Regions from separate parts of the Streptomyces sp. NPDC002564 genome, predicted to be linked through region 1. Evidence: riboswitches for the same ligand, from Rfam matches in the RefSeq annotation. Region 1 holds a riboswitch; the other holds the start of a gene.

Region 1 (6,852 bases):
GTTCGAGAGCGCCCTCGCCGATCTGCACGCGCTGGTCGACGAGATCGTCGCGGAGCGCCGCGCGTCCGGTCCCGGCGGCCCGGACGACCTGCTCGCGGAATTGCTGCGGGCCCGGGACGAAACCGGCGGGCCCCTGACCGATCAGGAGATCCACGACCACGTCGTTTCGCTCGTGGTGGCCGGCGCGGAGAATGTCGCGTCGACGCTGGCGTGGACGTTCCATCTCATGACCGAACACCCGGATCAGGAAAGGCGGTTGGTTGAAGAGGTAAATTCCGTGGCGCCGGATCGGGCGATCACATTCGCCGATCTCAAGGACCTGCCGCACACCCGCAATGTCATCACGGAGGCGATGCGTATACGGCCGGCGGCCTGGATATTCACCCGCCGGTCCGTGGCCGAAACCGAACTGGGCGGCTATCGCATTCCGGCGGACGCCGACATCGTCTACAGCGTCTACGCGATGCAGCGCGACCCGCGTTCCTTCGAGCGGCACCTGGAGTTCGACCCGGACCGCTGGAATCCGGAACGCGCCGGTGACGTACCGGAGTTCGCGATGATGCCGTTCAGCGTCGGCAACCGAAAGTGCCCCGGCGACCACTTCAGCCTGGCCGAACTCGCCCTGATCCTGGGCACGGTGGCCCCGAAGTGGCGTCTCGAACGGGTCGCCGAGACCGACACCGACACCCGGATCGGCATCACGCTGCACCCCAAGCGGCTCGTCCTGCGGGCCCGGGCGCGCTGAACGACGGATGTGCCCGCACCGTCCGGGAAGGACGGGCGGGCACACCGGGGGCGCCGTGCGCCAGGGCTAGAACTCGTCGTCGAAGGAGACCGAGCCCTCGACCGCGACCTGGTAGGCCGAGGGGCGCCGCTCGAAGAAGTTCGTCAGCTCCTGGACGCCCTGCAGCTCCATGAAGGAGAAGGGGTTCTCGGAGCCGTAGACCGGCGCGAAGCCGAGCCGCTGCAGCCGCTGGTCGGCGACGCACTGCAGGTACTCGCGCATCGAGTCGGTGTTCATGCCCGGCAGGCCCTCGCCGCACAGGTCGCGGGCGAACTGCAGCTCGGCCTCGACGGCCTCCTTGAGCATGTCCGTGACCTGCTGCTGCAGCGCGTCGTCGAAGAGCTCGGGCTCCTCCTTGCGGACCGTGTCGACCACGTCGAAGGCGAAGCTCATGTGCATCGTCTCGTCACGGAAGACCCAGTTGGTGCCCGTCGCCAGGCCGTGCAGCAGACCGCGGCTGCGGAACCAGTAGACGTAGGCGAAGGCACCGTAGAAGAACAGGCCCTCGATGCACGCGGCGAAGCAGATCAGGTTCAGCAGGAAGCGGCGGCGGTCGGCCTGCGTCTCCAGCCGCTCCAGCTTCTCGACCGAGTCCATCCACTTGAAGCAGAACTCGGCCTTCTCCCGGATCGAGGGGATCTCCTCGACCGCGTCGAAGGCGGCCGCGCGGTCCTCCGGGTCGGGCAGGTACGTGTCGAGCAGCGTCAGATAGAACTGGACGTGCACGGCCTCCTCGAAGAGCTGACGGCTCAGGTAGAGCCGCGCCTCGGGGGAGTTGATGTGCTTGTACAGCGTCAGCACGAGGTTGTTGGAGACGATCGAGTCGCCCGTCGCGAAGAACGCGACCAGACGGCCGATCATGTGCTGCTCGCCCGGGGACAGCTTCGCCAGGTCGGCGACGTCCGAGTGGAGGTCGACCTCCTCGACGGTCCAGGTGTTCTTGATCGCGTCCCGGTAGCGCTCGTAGAAGTCCGGGTAGCGCATGGGGCGCAGGGTCAGCTCGAAGCCCGGGTCGAGGAGGTTCTTCTCGCTGTGGGTGGTGGAGCTCATTACTGGCAGGCCTCGCAGGACTCGGGGTTTTCCAGGGAGCAGGCGACGGCGTCGGGGTCGGTCACCTGCTGGGGGACGGGGGCCGCGGCGGCGGACCGGGTACCGCCGGCCGCGCGGGCGATGCGCGTCGCCGGGCGCGAGCGCAGGTAGTACGTGGTCTTCAGGCCCTGCTGCCAGGCGTAGGCGTACATCGAGGAGAGCTTGCCGATGGTCGGCGTCTCCAGGAAGAGGTTCAGGGACTGCGCCTGGTCGAGGTAGGGGGTGCGCGCCGCGGCCATGTCGATCAGGCCGCGCTGCGGGATCTCCCACGCGGTGCGGTACAGCTCGCGGACGTCCGCGGGCACCCAGTCGAAGCCCTGCACCGAGCCGTTGGCCTCGCGCAGCGCCTCACGGGTCTTGGCGTCCCACACGCCGAGCCGCTTGAGCTCCTGCACCAGGTAGGAGTTGACCTGGAGGAACTCGCCGGACAGGGTCTCGCGCTTGAAGAGGTTGGAGACCTGCGGCTCGATGCACTCGTAGACACCGGCGATGGACGCGATGGTCGCGGTCGGCGCGATGGCCAGCAGCAGCGAGTTGCGCATGCCGGTCGCGGCGATACGTTCCCGCAGCGCCGCCCACCGCTCCGGCCAGGTCGGCTCGACGCCGTAGTGGTCGGGGTGCAGCACGCCGCGCGCGGTGCGGGTCTTCTCCCAGGCGGGCAGCGGGCCGTTGCGCTCGGCGAGGTCCGCGGACGCCTCGTAGGAGGCGAGCATGATCCGCTCGGCGATCCGGGTCGAGAGGGCGCGTGCGGCGGGGGAGTCGAACGGCAGCTTCAGCTGGAAGAAGACGTCCTGCAGGCCCATGGCGCCCAGGCCCACCGGGCGCCACCTGGCGTTGGAGCGCCCGGCCTGCTCGGTCGGGTAGAAGTTGATGTCGACGACCCGGTCGAGGAAGGTGACGGCCGTGCGGACGGTCTCGTCCAGGCGCTCCCAGTCGATGTCCTGGGCGGCCCGGTCGACGAAGGCGCCGAGGTTGACCGAGCCCAGGTTGCAGACGGCCGTCTCCCCGTCGTCCGTCACCTCCAGGATCTCGGTGCACAGGTTGGACGAGTGCACGGTGTGGCCGGGCTCCGCCGTCTGGTTGGCGGTGCGGTTGGCGGCGTCCTTGAACGTCATCCAGCCGTTGCCGGTCTGCGCGAGGGTGCGCATCATGCGGCCGTACAGCTCGCGCGCCGGGATGGTCTTCTTCGCCAGGCCCGCGGCCTCCGCCGCGCGGTAGGCGGCGTCGAACTCCTCGCCCCACAGGTCGACGAGGTCGGGCACGTCGGACGGCGAGAACAGCGACCACGGCCGGTCGGCGGCCACCCGGCGCATGAACTCGTCGGGGATCCAGTGCGCGAGGTTCAGGTTGTGCGTGCGGCGCGCGTCCTCACCGGTGTTGTCGCGCAGCTCCAGGAACTCCTCGATGTCGGAGTGCCAGGTCTCCAGGTACACCGCGGCCGCGCCCTTGCGCCGCCCGCCCTGGTTCACCGCGGCCACCGAGGCGTCCAGCGTCTTGAGGAACGGCACGATGCCGTTGGAGTGCCCGTTCGTGCCGCGGATCAGCGAGCCGCGGGAGCGGATGCGGGAGTACGAGAGGCCGATGCCGCCGGCGTGCTTGGAGAGGCGCGCGACCTGGTGGTAGCGGTCGTAGATGGAGTCGAGCTCGTCCAGCGGGGAGTCGAGCAGGTAGCAGGACGACATCTGCGGGTGGCGGGTGCCGGAGTTGAAGAGCGTCGGCGAGGACGGCAGGTAGTCCAGGCGGCTCATCAGGCCGTACAGCGCGGCCACCTCGTCGACGGCGCGGGTGCTCTCGTCCTCGGCCAGGCCCGCGGCGACGCGCAGCATGAAGTGCTGCGGGGTCTCGACGACCTGCCGGGTGATCGGGTGGCGCAGCAGGTAGCGGCTGTGCAGCGTGCGCAGGCCGAAGTAGCCGAAGCGGAAGTCGGCGCCGTCCGCGTGGGCGGCGTCCACGAGCGCGTCGAGGCGGGCCGCGTGGGCGGTCACGAAGGCGGCGGTGCGGTCGGCGATCAGACCCTCGCGGTGCCCGACGGCGACCGACTCGGTGAAGGAGCGCACGCCCTGCGAGGCCGCCTCGGCGGCGATGGACAGGCTCAGGAGCCGGGCGGCGAGCCGGGAGTACGCCGGGTCCTCGGAGATGAGCCCCGCGGCTGCCTCGGTCGCGAGCTCCCGCAGCTCCGCCTCGTCGGCCCGCGCCGACCGGCCGCGCAACGCGGCGGCGGCGACCCGGCCGGGATCGGCGTCGGGGAGGTCGGCGGTGAGGTCGGTCAGGGTGCGCAGCAGCGCGGCCCCTGGCCCGTCGGTACCCTCGGCGGTCGGCAGCGACAGCGCTGACGCAGGTTCGGCAGGCGCGATGGTCACGTGGAGCTCTCCCTCGCTCGGCTCTGGGCCTGGGGGAGGGGATCGGCACACACGGGCGCACCCGGGCAGGGTGGCGTACCGCGTCCACCGGCCCATTCCACGAGGCCCGGACGGTCGGCACCCGGGCCGGACGGCACGGGTGCACTGCCGGCAGGTCCTCGGACTCCGCGCACGACGAATGCGTACACGTACACCGTTGCGGGACAGTTCCGGACTTGCACCGGATTCCCCTGCGACGACAGCGAGCACGAGCATACATCTTGTGCCGGGTTTCTGAAGCAGGCCCACATCTTGTGTCGGCGTCGAGGGGTCGGCGTGCGGAGACTGTCCTAGAACGTCAACTCGTAGGTGAGCAGCGTCAGGTCCTCGACCGGCTGCCAGTCCCGCTGCGGGGTGCGCCGGAAGCCCAGGCGTTCGTAGAGCCGGTGGGCCGCGTGCATCGAGGGCTGGGTGGACAGGACGAGACCGTCGCGGCCCGCCTCCCTGGCGCGCCGCAGGCATTCCCGTACCAGTGTCTCGCCCGCGCCCCGGCCGCGTGCGGCGGGGGACACGGCCAGCATGCGGATCTCCGCCTGGCCCTCCCGGGCGATGTCCGACATGGGTCCGGGCGCGGGCACGAAGGTCACGCAGCCGAGCACCGCGGCGTCCGGTGTGCCGTCCGCCACGGCCACCAGGACCTCGGCCCGCGCCGCGCGCCCGGCCACGTCCCGCAGCACGCCCAGATAGGGGTCGCCGGGGTCCGTCAGGTGTCCGTCGCCGAGATAGGCCTGTCCGGTGAGATCGCCCAGCGCCGGGTACTCCTCGGGGCGGGCGGGCCTGATCGTGATGTCCATGGGGCGCAGTGTGCAACAGCGGCACGGCGAAGGCCGCCGGTTTTCCGGCGGCCTTCGTCAGTTTCGTGGGTTCGTGCGTTCGTGCGCGGGGAGCGGCGGGGCAGGGTCAGTGCCCGGAGCCCGCCGTCGCCTTGGGCAGTTCCTCCATGACGCCGGGGTCGCCCGCGTCGGCCGTGTAGTCCCCGGGGGAGGTCTCGTCGATGCCCTCGGGGGCCTTGAGGGCCTTCAGGACGAACGTGAGGACCACGGTGACCACCACGTTCAGCACGAACGCGGTGAGGCCGATGTAGCCGATCTCACCGATGCCGGGGATCTCGTCGGACGAGCCGCCGAAGTGCTTCTGCGTCGGCGAGGCCACCCCGTACGCGGCGACCGTGCCGTAGACCATGCCGACCGCCCAGCCCGCGAGCAGCGCCCAGCGGTGGAACCAGCGGGTGAACAGGCCGCCGACCAGGGCGGGCATGGTCTGCAGGATCCAGATGCCGCCGAGCAGCTGGAAGTTGATCGCGACGGTCTTGTCCATGGTGAGCACGAAGGCCAGCGCGCCGACCTTGACCAGCAGCGAGACCAGCTTGGAGACCTTGGTCTCCTGCTCGGGCGTGGCGTCCGGCTTGAGGAAGTCCTTGTAGATGTTGCGGGTGAAGAGATTCGCGGCCGCGATCGACATGATGGCCGCCGGCACGAGCGCGCCGATGCCGATGGCGGCGAAGGCGACACCGGTGAACCAGTCGGGGAACATGTCCTCGAACAGCTGGGGGATGGCCAGCTGGCCGTTCTCCACCTTCACCCCGGCCGCGATCGCCATGAAGCCGAGCAGCGCGAGCAGGCCCAGCATCAGCGAGTAGAGCGGCAGGATGGTGGTGTTGCGGCGGATCACGTTGCGGCTCTTGGAGGAGAGGGTCGCGGTGATCGAGTGCGGGTACATGAACAGGGCGAGCGCGGAGCCGAGCGCCAGCGTGGCGTAGGTCCACTGCCCCGACTCGCCCGGCGCGAGCCCGGCGACCGGTTTGCCCGCCGCCTCGTTGGCCGCCGAGAACTTGTCGTTCGCGGCCCGGAAGATCTCGTCGAAGCCGCCGAGCTTGATCGGGATGTAGATGATCGCGACGGCGATGACGAGATAGATCAGGCCGTCCTTCACGAACGCGATCAGCGCGGGCGCGCGCAGGCCGGACGAGTAGGTGTACGCGGCGAGCACGGCGAACGCGATCAGCAGCGGCAGGTCCTTGACGAACCAGTTCGTGTCGGGACCGCCGCCGATGCCCATGACGTCCAGGACGGCCTGGATGCCGACGAGCTGGAGCGCGATGTACGGCATCGTGGCGAGGATGCCGGTGACCGCGACGGCGAGGGACAGGCCCTTGGAGCCGAAGCGCCCGCGCACGAAGTCGGAGGTGGTCACATAGCCGTGCTTGTGCGAGACCGACCACAGGCGGGGCAGGAAGGTGAAGATCAGCGGATAGACGAGGATCGTGTACGGCACGGCGAAGAAGCCGGCCGCGCCCGCCGCGTAGATGGCCGCGGGGACGGCCACGAAGGTGTACGCGGTGTACAGGTCGCCGCCGAGCAGGAACCAGGTGACCCAGGTGCCGAACGACCGTCCGCCCAGGCCCCATTCGTCCAGGCTCTGCTCGTTCTCGGCCTTGCGCCAGCGGGCGGCGAGGAAGCCCATGACGGTGACCGCGGCGAAGAAGAAGATGAAGACCGCGAGGGCGACGCCGTTCACGCCGCCGGTCCCCGATGCGAGTGTCGTCGATGCGGGTGTGGTCACTGTCCGGCACCCCCCTGG
Region 2 (6,852 bases), on a different contig from region 1:
CCGGCGAGTCGGTCGTGACCGGCTTCACCCACGGCGGGCGGGTCGTGGCCGCGGCCGCGATCATCATGATCAGCGTCTTCTCCGGCTTCATCATGGAGAACGACGACATGATCAAGATGATGGGCTTCGGCCTGGCCATCGCCGTCCTCTTCGACGCCTTCGTCGTCCGCATGGCCATCGTGCCCGCCGTCCTCGCCCTGCTCGGCAAGGCGGCCTGGTGGCTGCCGCGCTGGCTGGACAAGGCGCTGCCGAACGTGGACGTGGAGGGCGAGCAGCTGCACAAGAACCTCGGCGACACCGTGACGCCCGACGCGGAGACCGACCGGGAGCTCGAGCCCGTGGGTCGGTGACCCACCGCCCCCTCCGGTGACGGGCCGGCCGGGACACCACCCCGCAGGGGAGTGTCCCGGCCGGCCCGTTTTGCGTGACCCGGCCCGCCCTCACGGAGGCGGGCCGGGTCACGCCGTCGCGGTGCGCCGCGGGCCGTCGGGCGCCCGGGTCAGCGGTCCGCGAAGACCATCCAGACCTGGCCCGGCGCGAACGGCATCGGCTCGCCGTTCGGCCGGGTGAAGGTGGTGCCACCGGTCGCCGCGGACCGCTTCCAGCGCGTCGCGTAGGCCTTGCCGTCCCGCAGCACGGTGGCCTTGCCGCTGCCGACCGTCTCGATGTACGGGGTGACCGCGCCGTTGACGTCCTTGAAGCGCGACGGGCGCATGGTCACGTGCTGGATCACGATGGTGCGGGCACCGAGCTGCGCCCCCGCCGTGCTGCGCGCGGGAGCGCCGTCGAAGGACGCCAGCCAGCGGCCCTCCCGCGGCGACCAGCGGAAGGAGTGGCTCGCCGAGGCGTATCTGACGGTCCGCACGTCGGCGCGGGTGCCGCCCTGCGGGGCCGCGCCGAACCGGAAGCCGATGTCGTTCGGCCGGTCCGCCTTCGGCGCCGACCGCAGCAGCGCCTTCGGACGCAGGAACAGGTTGTGCGGCGCGGCGCGGCCGCCCTCACGGAAGTAGGCGCCGGGAACCCGGCCGTGCGGGCGGGCGTACAGCGGCGAGTCCCTGAGCGTCTTCTGCAGCGCGCTGCGCACGCCGGAGTAGGCGAGCGCGGGGCGGCCGAACTGGCGCAGGAGCTCCACGTCGGACTCGCGGGCGCTGCGCACCGGTCCGACCGCGCGCGGGTACTTGCTGGAGTACACGCCCATCAGGCGGCTCATGCCGCCCTCGACCTTCTCCACGTAGACGATGTCGGCCTGGTCGAGGCCGGTGTGCGGCCGGGCTCCCCGGGCGTTGTCGAACTTCACGGCGAGGACCGGCCCCTGATCGGCCGTGAGACCGGTGAACGGCGAGGTGCGCGGCGCGGGAGCGTCCTCCCTGGCCGGTGCCGGGGCCGGTGCGCTCGCCCAGGAGGGGGCACCCACGGTGAGCGTCGCCGTGGCGACCAGCGCGAGCACTTTCGCGCCGAGGCGGGTGCGGCGGGTGGCCCGGACTGTCGTTGCTGCCATCTAGGCGTCTCCATTCGTGACGGAACCGGTCGTTGCACACCGGCAGGCGCACATCTACCTCCCGGGGCCGTACCGCCAACCGCCGCTGGGGCCATCCACCCTGGTCACGTCACTCTTTCCGGGGGCACCCCGCGTGGCTGCGCCCCGAACGGCGGCGCCGACGTGCCGGGCCCCGCACGTCGGAGACAATCATGGGCATGGCAGCGCTGACCGAGATCCTCCCCGTGGAAGCCGTGCTCCTCGACGCCCCGGCGGCGAACTGGCGCGAGGCCGTCCGGCGCGCCGGCGACCTGATGGTCGCCACCGGTGCCGCCACCGACACGTACACCGCGGAGATGATCGAGAACGTCCAGGAGAACGGGCCCTACATCGTCATCGCGCCGGGGCTCGCCTTCGCCCACGCCCGCCCCTCGCCCGCCGTCCTGCGCACCGGCATGTCCTGGGTGCGCCTCGCGGCCCCGGTCGCGTTCGGGCACGACACCAACGACCCCGTCGAGCTGGTGGTCGGCCTCGCCGCGAAGGACGCCTCCGAGCACACCGCGGCGATGGGCGCCCTGGCCCGGCTGCTCGCCGACCCCGGCACGGCCCGTGCGCTGCGCGAGGCGACGACGCCCGCCCAGGTGCACGCCCTCCTCGGCGATGGCCCCGCGCCCGCCCGGCCGCGCGGACGGGCCGCGCGCGGCGGGGACCTGCACAAGATCCTGACGGTCTGCGGCAACGGCGTCGGCACGAGCCTGTTCCTCAAGCAGACCGTCGAGGGCGTCCTGGACCGCTGGGGATGGGGCCGGTACGTCACCGTGGAGGCGACGGACACCATCTCGGCCAAGGGCAAGGCCGACGAGGCCGTCGCCATCCTCACCTCGCGGGAGATCGCCAGGACCCTCGGTGACGTGGGCGTCCCGGTGAAGGTCGTCGAGGACTTCACCAGCGCGGCGGAGGCCGACCGCGTGCTCAGGGACACCTACGACGTCTGACGGCCCCGCGCCCAGGAGGGAACCACCATGGACTGGCTCGTGTCGATCGCCGAGTTCCTCGTCAACGAGATCCTCAGCCAACCCGCGTACCTCATCGGCCTCATCACGGCCGCGGGTCTGATCGCGCTCAAGAAGACCGCCGGGCAGATCGTCGGCGGCGCCATCAAGGCGACGCTCGGCTTCCTGCTCATCGGGGCCGGCGCGACGCTCGTCGTCGGCGCCCTCGCCCCGCTCGGCGAGATGATCCAGGGCGCCACCGGGGCGCACGGAGTGATCCCCACCAACGAGGCGATCGTCGGCATCGCGCAGGAGCAGTACGGCGCCCGCGTCGCCTGGCTGATGATCCTCGGCTTCGCCGTCAGCCTGCTCCTGGCCCGCTTCACCCCGCTGCGCTATGTCTTCCTGACCGGGCATCACATGCTGTTCATGGCGACCCTGTTGACGATGGTGCTGGCCATCGCGGGCCAGGCGTCATGGGTCGTGGTCGTCGTCGGCGGCGTACTGCTCGGCATCCTGCTGGTCGCCATGCCCGCCTTCGCGCACCCCTGGACCAAGCGTGTCACCGGCAACGACAGCGTCGCGATCGGCCACTTCGGCACGGCCGGGTACATCGCGGCGGGCGCGACCGGACAGCTGGTGGGCAAGCGCAGCCGCAGCACCGAGGAGATGAACCTCCCCGAGGGCCTGCGCTTCCTGCGCGACTCGATGGTCGCCACCGCCCTGTCCATGGTGCTCATCTACCTGATCATGTCGCTGGTCTTCCTCGGCAAGGTGGGCAAGGCGGCGGCCTTCAAGGCCTTCGGCGAGAACGGCGCGGCGGGCGCGACCGGCGTCGGCGACTACGTCATGCAGTCCGTCATGCAGGGCCTGCAGTTCGGCATCGCCGTCGCCGTGATCCTCTTCGGCGTCCGCACGATCCTCGGCGAACTCGTGCCCGCCTTCCAGGGCATCGCGCAGAAGCTCGTGCCCGGAGCCCTGCCCTCCCTGGACGCGCCCATCGTCTTCCCCTATGCACAGAACGCCGTCCTGATCGGCTTCATCGCCAGCTTCATCGGGGGTCTCGTCAGCCTCGGGCTGCTGGCCTGGGTCTTCCACCCGGCCCTCGGGCTCGCGCTCGTGCTGCCCGGCCTGGTCCCGCACTTCTTCACCGGCGGCGCGGCCGGGGTCTACGGCAACGCGACCGGTGGCCGCCGCGGCGCCGCACTCGGCGCCTTCCTCAACGGCGTCCTCATCACCTTCCTGCCCGCCCTGCTCCTGAAGGTCCTCGGCGCCTTCGGGGACGAGAACACCACCTTCGGCGACGCCGACTTCGGCTGGTTCGGCACCCTCATCGGCTATGCGGCGAAGGCGGGCGAAACCGGCGGGATCGTCCTGATGCTGCTGATCGGCGCGGCCGTCCTGCTCGGCGCGATCGTCGTGCAGAAGCGGGTCGTGGAGACCGGCTGGGACCCCGGCGCCCGCCGCGACGCGCTGCTCCCCGCCGACCGGGCGCTCACCCCGGCCGCCGCTCCCGCCGGTTCCCCCGTCGCGTACGCGAAGATCGCACCCCCGCGCGGCGCCCCGAAGCCGCCCCCGCCGCCGGACGACGGCGCCTGACCACGGACCGCGCGGACCTGCTCCGACCACGCGCGCACCTGCTCCGAACCGGCGCGCACCCGCTCTGAACAGGGGCGCACGCGGTGGTACACGCGCTCGCGTGTGACATCACGGCGCAGCGGCCGCAAGTTGTCAGCAGATCAGTTGAGCACTAATGTCACCACGCCTTGGTGCACGGGAAATCCGGTGTGATGCCGGTGCGGCCCTCGCCACTGTGATCGGGAAGTCCGGCTCCAGCCCTCGCGGCAGCCACTGGGTACTCGCGTACCCGGGAAGGCGGAGTCCGGTCGGTAAGACCCGTCAGCCAGGAGACCGGCCAAGGCACGTTGTCCATCCACGAGGTGCTGGAGAGGGTCTGCTGAGCCATGCACATAGCCGAGGGTTTCCTCCCACCCGCGCACGCGATCGCCTGGGGCGTCGCGTCCGCGCCGTTCGTCGTCCACGGAGTCCGCTCCCTGACCCGTGAGGTCAAGGAACACCCGGAGAGCACCCTGCTCCTGGGTGCCTCCGGAGCCTTCACCTTTGTCCTTTCCGCACTGAAGATCCCGTCCGTGACGGGCAGTTGCTCCCACCCGACCGGAACCGGGCTCGGTGCGATCCTGTTCCGGCCGCCCATCATGACGGTGCTCGGCACCATCACCCTGCTCTTCCAGGCGCTGCTGCTCGCCCACGGCGGGCTCACCACGCTGGGCGCCAACGTGTTCTCGATGGCGATCGTCGGACCCTGGGCCGGATACGCGGTCTACCGGCTCCTCAAGCGGTACGACGTGCCGCTCATGGTCGCCGTGTTCTTCGGCGCGTTCGTCGCCGACCTGTCCACGTACTGCGTCACCAGCGTCCAGCTGGCCCTGGCCTTCCCCGACCCCAGCAGCGGCTTCCTCGGCGCGCTGGGCAAGTTCGGCGGCATCTTCGCCGTCACGCAGATCCCGCTGGCGGTCAGCGAGGGACTGCTCACCGTCCTCGTGATGCGGCTGCTCGTGCAGTCCAGCAAGGGCGAGCTCACCCGGCTCGGCGTGCTGCTGCAGCGCAAGCAGGCGGACGCCACCACCAGGACCGAGACGGGGGCCAGCGCCTGATGAACAAGAACGCAAAGATCAACATCCTGCTCGTCGTGATCGTCGCCGCTCTCGCGGTGCTGCCCCTCGCGCTCGGCCTCGGGGACGACGAGAAGGAGCCGTTCGCCGGCGCCGACGCGCAGGCCGAGACGGCCATCACCGAGATCAAGCCGGACTACGAGCCGTGGTTCTCGCCGCTGTACGAACCCCCGTCCGGCGAGATCGAGTCCGCGCTCTTCGCCCTCCAGGCGGCCATCGGAGCGGGCGTCCTCGCGTACTACTTCGGCCTGCGCAAGGGCCGCCGTCAGGGCGCCGAGCAGGCCGCCCGCACCGAAGAGGCGCCCCCCGGGGAGGCGCTCGGCGACCAGGCCGCCGAGCCGGACGGCGACGGCGCGCACCAGCCCGTCGGTGCCCGGCGGTCGGCCGATGCCGGCGGCGCCGGGTCCGGCACCGGGCAGGTCTGATCCGGCGTGCTGCCCATCGACGCGGCGGCGCACAGCAGTCGCTGGCGCCGCCGGCACCCGGTCGACAAGGCGGTGCTCGGGCTCGGACTCACCGTCCTCGCCATCTCGCTGCCGCCCTGGCCGGGCGCCGCCCTCGTGCTGGTCACCGCCGTCACCGTGCTGCTCGGCCCGGCGGGCGTACCGCCCCGCAAACTGTGGCGCGCCTACCGCGTGCCGCTCGGTTTCTGCGTGACGGGAGCACTGACCCTGCTCGTCCAACTCGGCGGCCCCGACGGGTTCGTGGCCTTCGCCGAAGGCGGCCCGGCCCGCGCGGGAGGCCTGCTCCTGCGGACCTCCGCCGCCTCGCTCGGGGTGCTCCTCTTCGCCTTCACCACACCGATGTCGGACCTGCTGCCCCGGCTGGTGAAGGCGGGTGTCCCCGCGCCGGTCGTGGACGTGGCGCTCGTGACGTACCGGATGAGCTTCCTGCTCCTGGACTCCATGGGCCGCATCCGGCAGGCGCAGGCCGCCCGGCTCGGCCACACCACCCGCGCGGCCACCTGGCGCTCCCTGGCCGGTCTCGGCGCCACCGCGTTCGTGCGCGCCTTCGACCGGGCCGGCCGGCTGCAGGCCGGGCTCGCGGGCCGCGGCTACGACGGCACCCTGCGGGTCCTGGTGCCCGAGGCCCGGGTCTCGCGGCCCTTCGTGACCGCGGCCGCGGCGCTCCTCGTGGGCCTGGTGGCCCTCACCCTCGTCCTGGAAAGGTTCCTGCCATGAGCGAGCCGACAGCTCTGCGCGAGCCGGGCGCTCCCGACGGGCCGGGCGGGCCCGTGGTCGCCCTGCGCGCCGCGTCCTACGCCTACGAGGACGGGCCCACCGTGCTCAGCGGCCTGGACTTCGACGTCGTCGAGGGGCGGGCGCTCGCGCTGCTCGGCCGCAACGGCAGCGGCAAGACGACCCTCATGCGGCTCCTCAGCGGCGGACTGCGCCCGGCCGGGGGCTCCCTGACCCTGGACGGCGCTCCCGTCACGTACGACCGCAGGGGCCTGACCCGGCTGCGGACGACCGTGCAGCTGGTCGTGCAGGACCCGGACGACCAGCTCTTCGCGGCCTCGGTCGAGCAGGACGTGTCGTTCGGACCGCTCAACCTCGGCCTGCCGGACCCCGAGGTCAGGGCCCGGGTCGCGGAGGCACTCGCGGCCCTGGACATCGTCGCGCTCGCGGACCGCCCCACCCACCTGCTCTCCTACGGGCAGCGGAAGCGGACCGCCATCGCCGGTGCCGTG

The links. Region 1 has a riboswitch for cobalamin ahead of ACFYXE_RS03760 (ribonucleoside-diphosphate reductase subunit alpha). Riboswitches for the same ligand answer to the same signal wherever they lie in the genome.
Region 2: another riboswitch for cobalamin. It lies ahead of ACFYXE_RS29315 (energy-coupling factor ABC transporter permease); the one in region 1 lies ahead of ACFYXE_RS03760 (ribonucleoside-diphosphate reductase subunit alpha).

The regions. Positions count from the first base shown of each region.
Region 1 covers NZ_JBIARE010000001.1:819,635-826,486, forward strand. The annotation lists gene ACFYXE_RS03750 (cytochrome P450) at 1-745, shown strand, start outside; gene ACFYXE_RS03755 (ribonucleotide-diphosphate reductase subunit beta) at 812-1,834, opposite strand; gene ACFYXE_RS03760 (ribonucleoside-diphosphate reductase subunit alpha) at 1,834-4,233, opposite strand; cobalamin riboswitch at 4,365-4,501, opposite strand; gene ACFYXE_RS03765 (GNAT family N-acetyltransferase) at 4,563-5,066, opposite strand; gene mctP (monocarboxylate uptake permease MctP) at 5,173-6,834, opposite strand; gene ACFYXE_RS03775 (DUF3311 domain-containing protein) at 6,831-6,852, opposite strand, start outside.
Region 2 covers NZ_JBIARE010000009.1:255,803-262,654, forward strand. The annotation lists gene ACFYXE_RS29295 (MMPL family transporter) at 1-350, shown strand, start outside; gene ACFYXE_RS29300 (DUF3048 domain-containing protein) at 500-1,498, opposite strand; gene ACFYXE_RS29305 (PTS sugar transporter subunit IIA) at 1,696-2,472, shown strand; gene ACFYXE_RS29310 (PTS ascorbate transporter subunit IIC) at 2,500-4,068, shown strand; cobalamin riboswitch at 4,220-4,404, shown strand; gene ACFYXE_RS29315 (energy-coupling factor ABC transporter permease) at 4,434-5,144, shown strand; gene ACFYXE_RS29320 (energy-coupling factor ABC transporter substrate-binding protein) at 5,144-5,587, shown strand; gene cbiQ (cobalt ECF transporter T component CbiQ) at 5,594-6,343, shown strand; gene ACFYXE_RS29330 (energy-coupling factor ABC transporter ATP-binding protein) at 6,340-6,852, shown strand, end outside.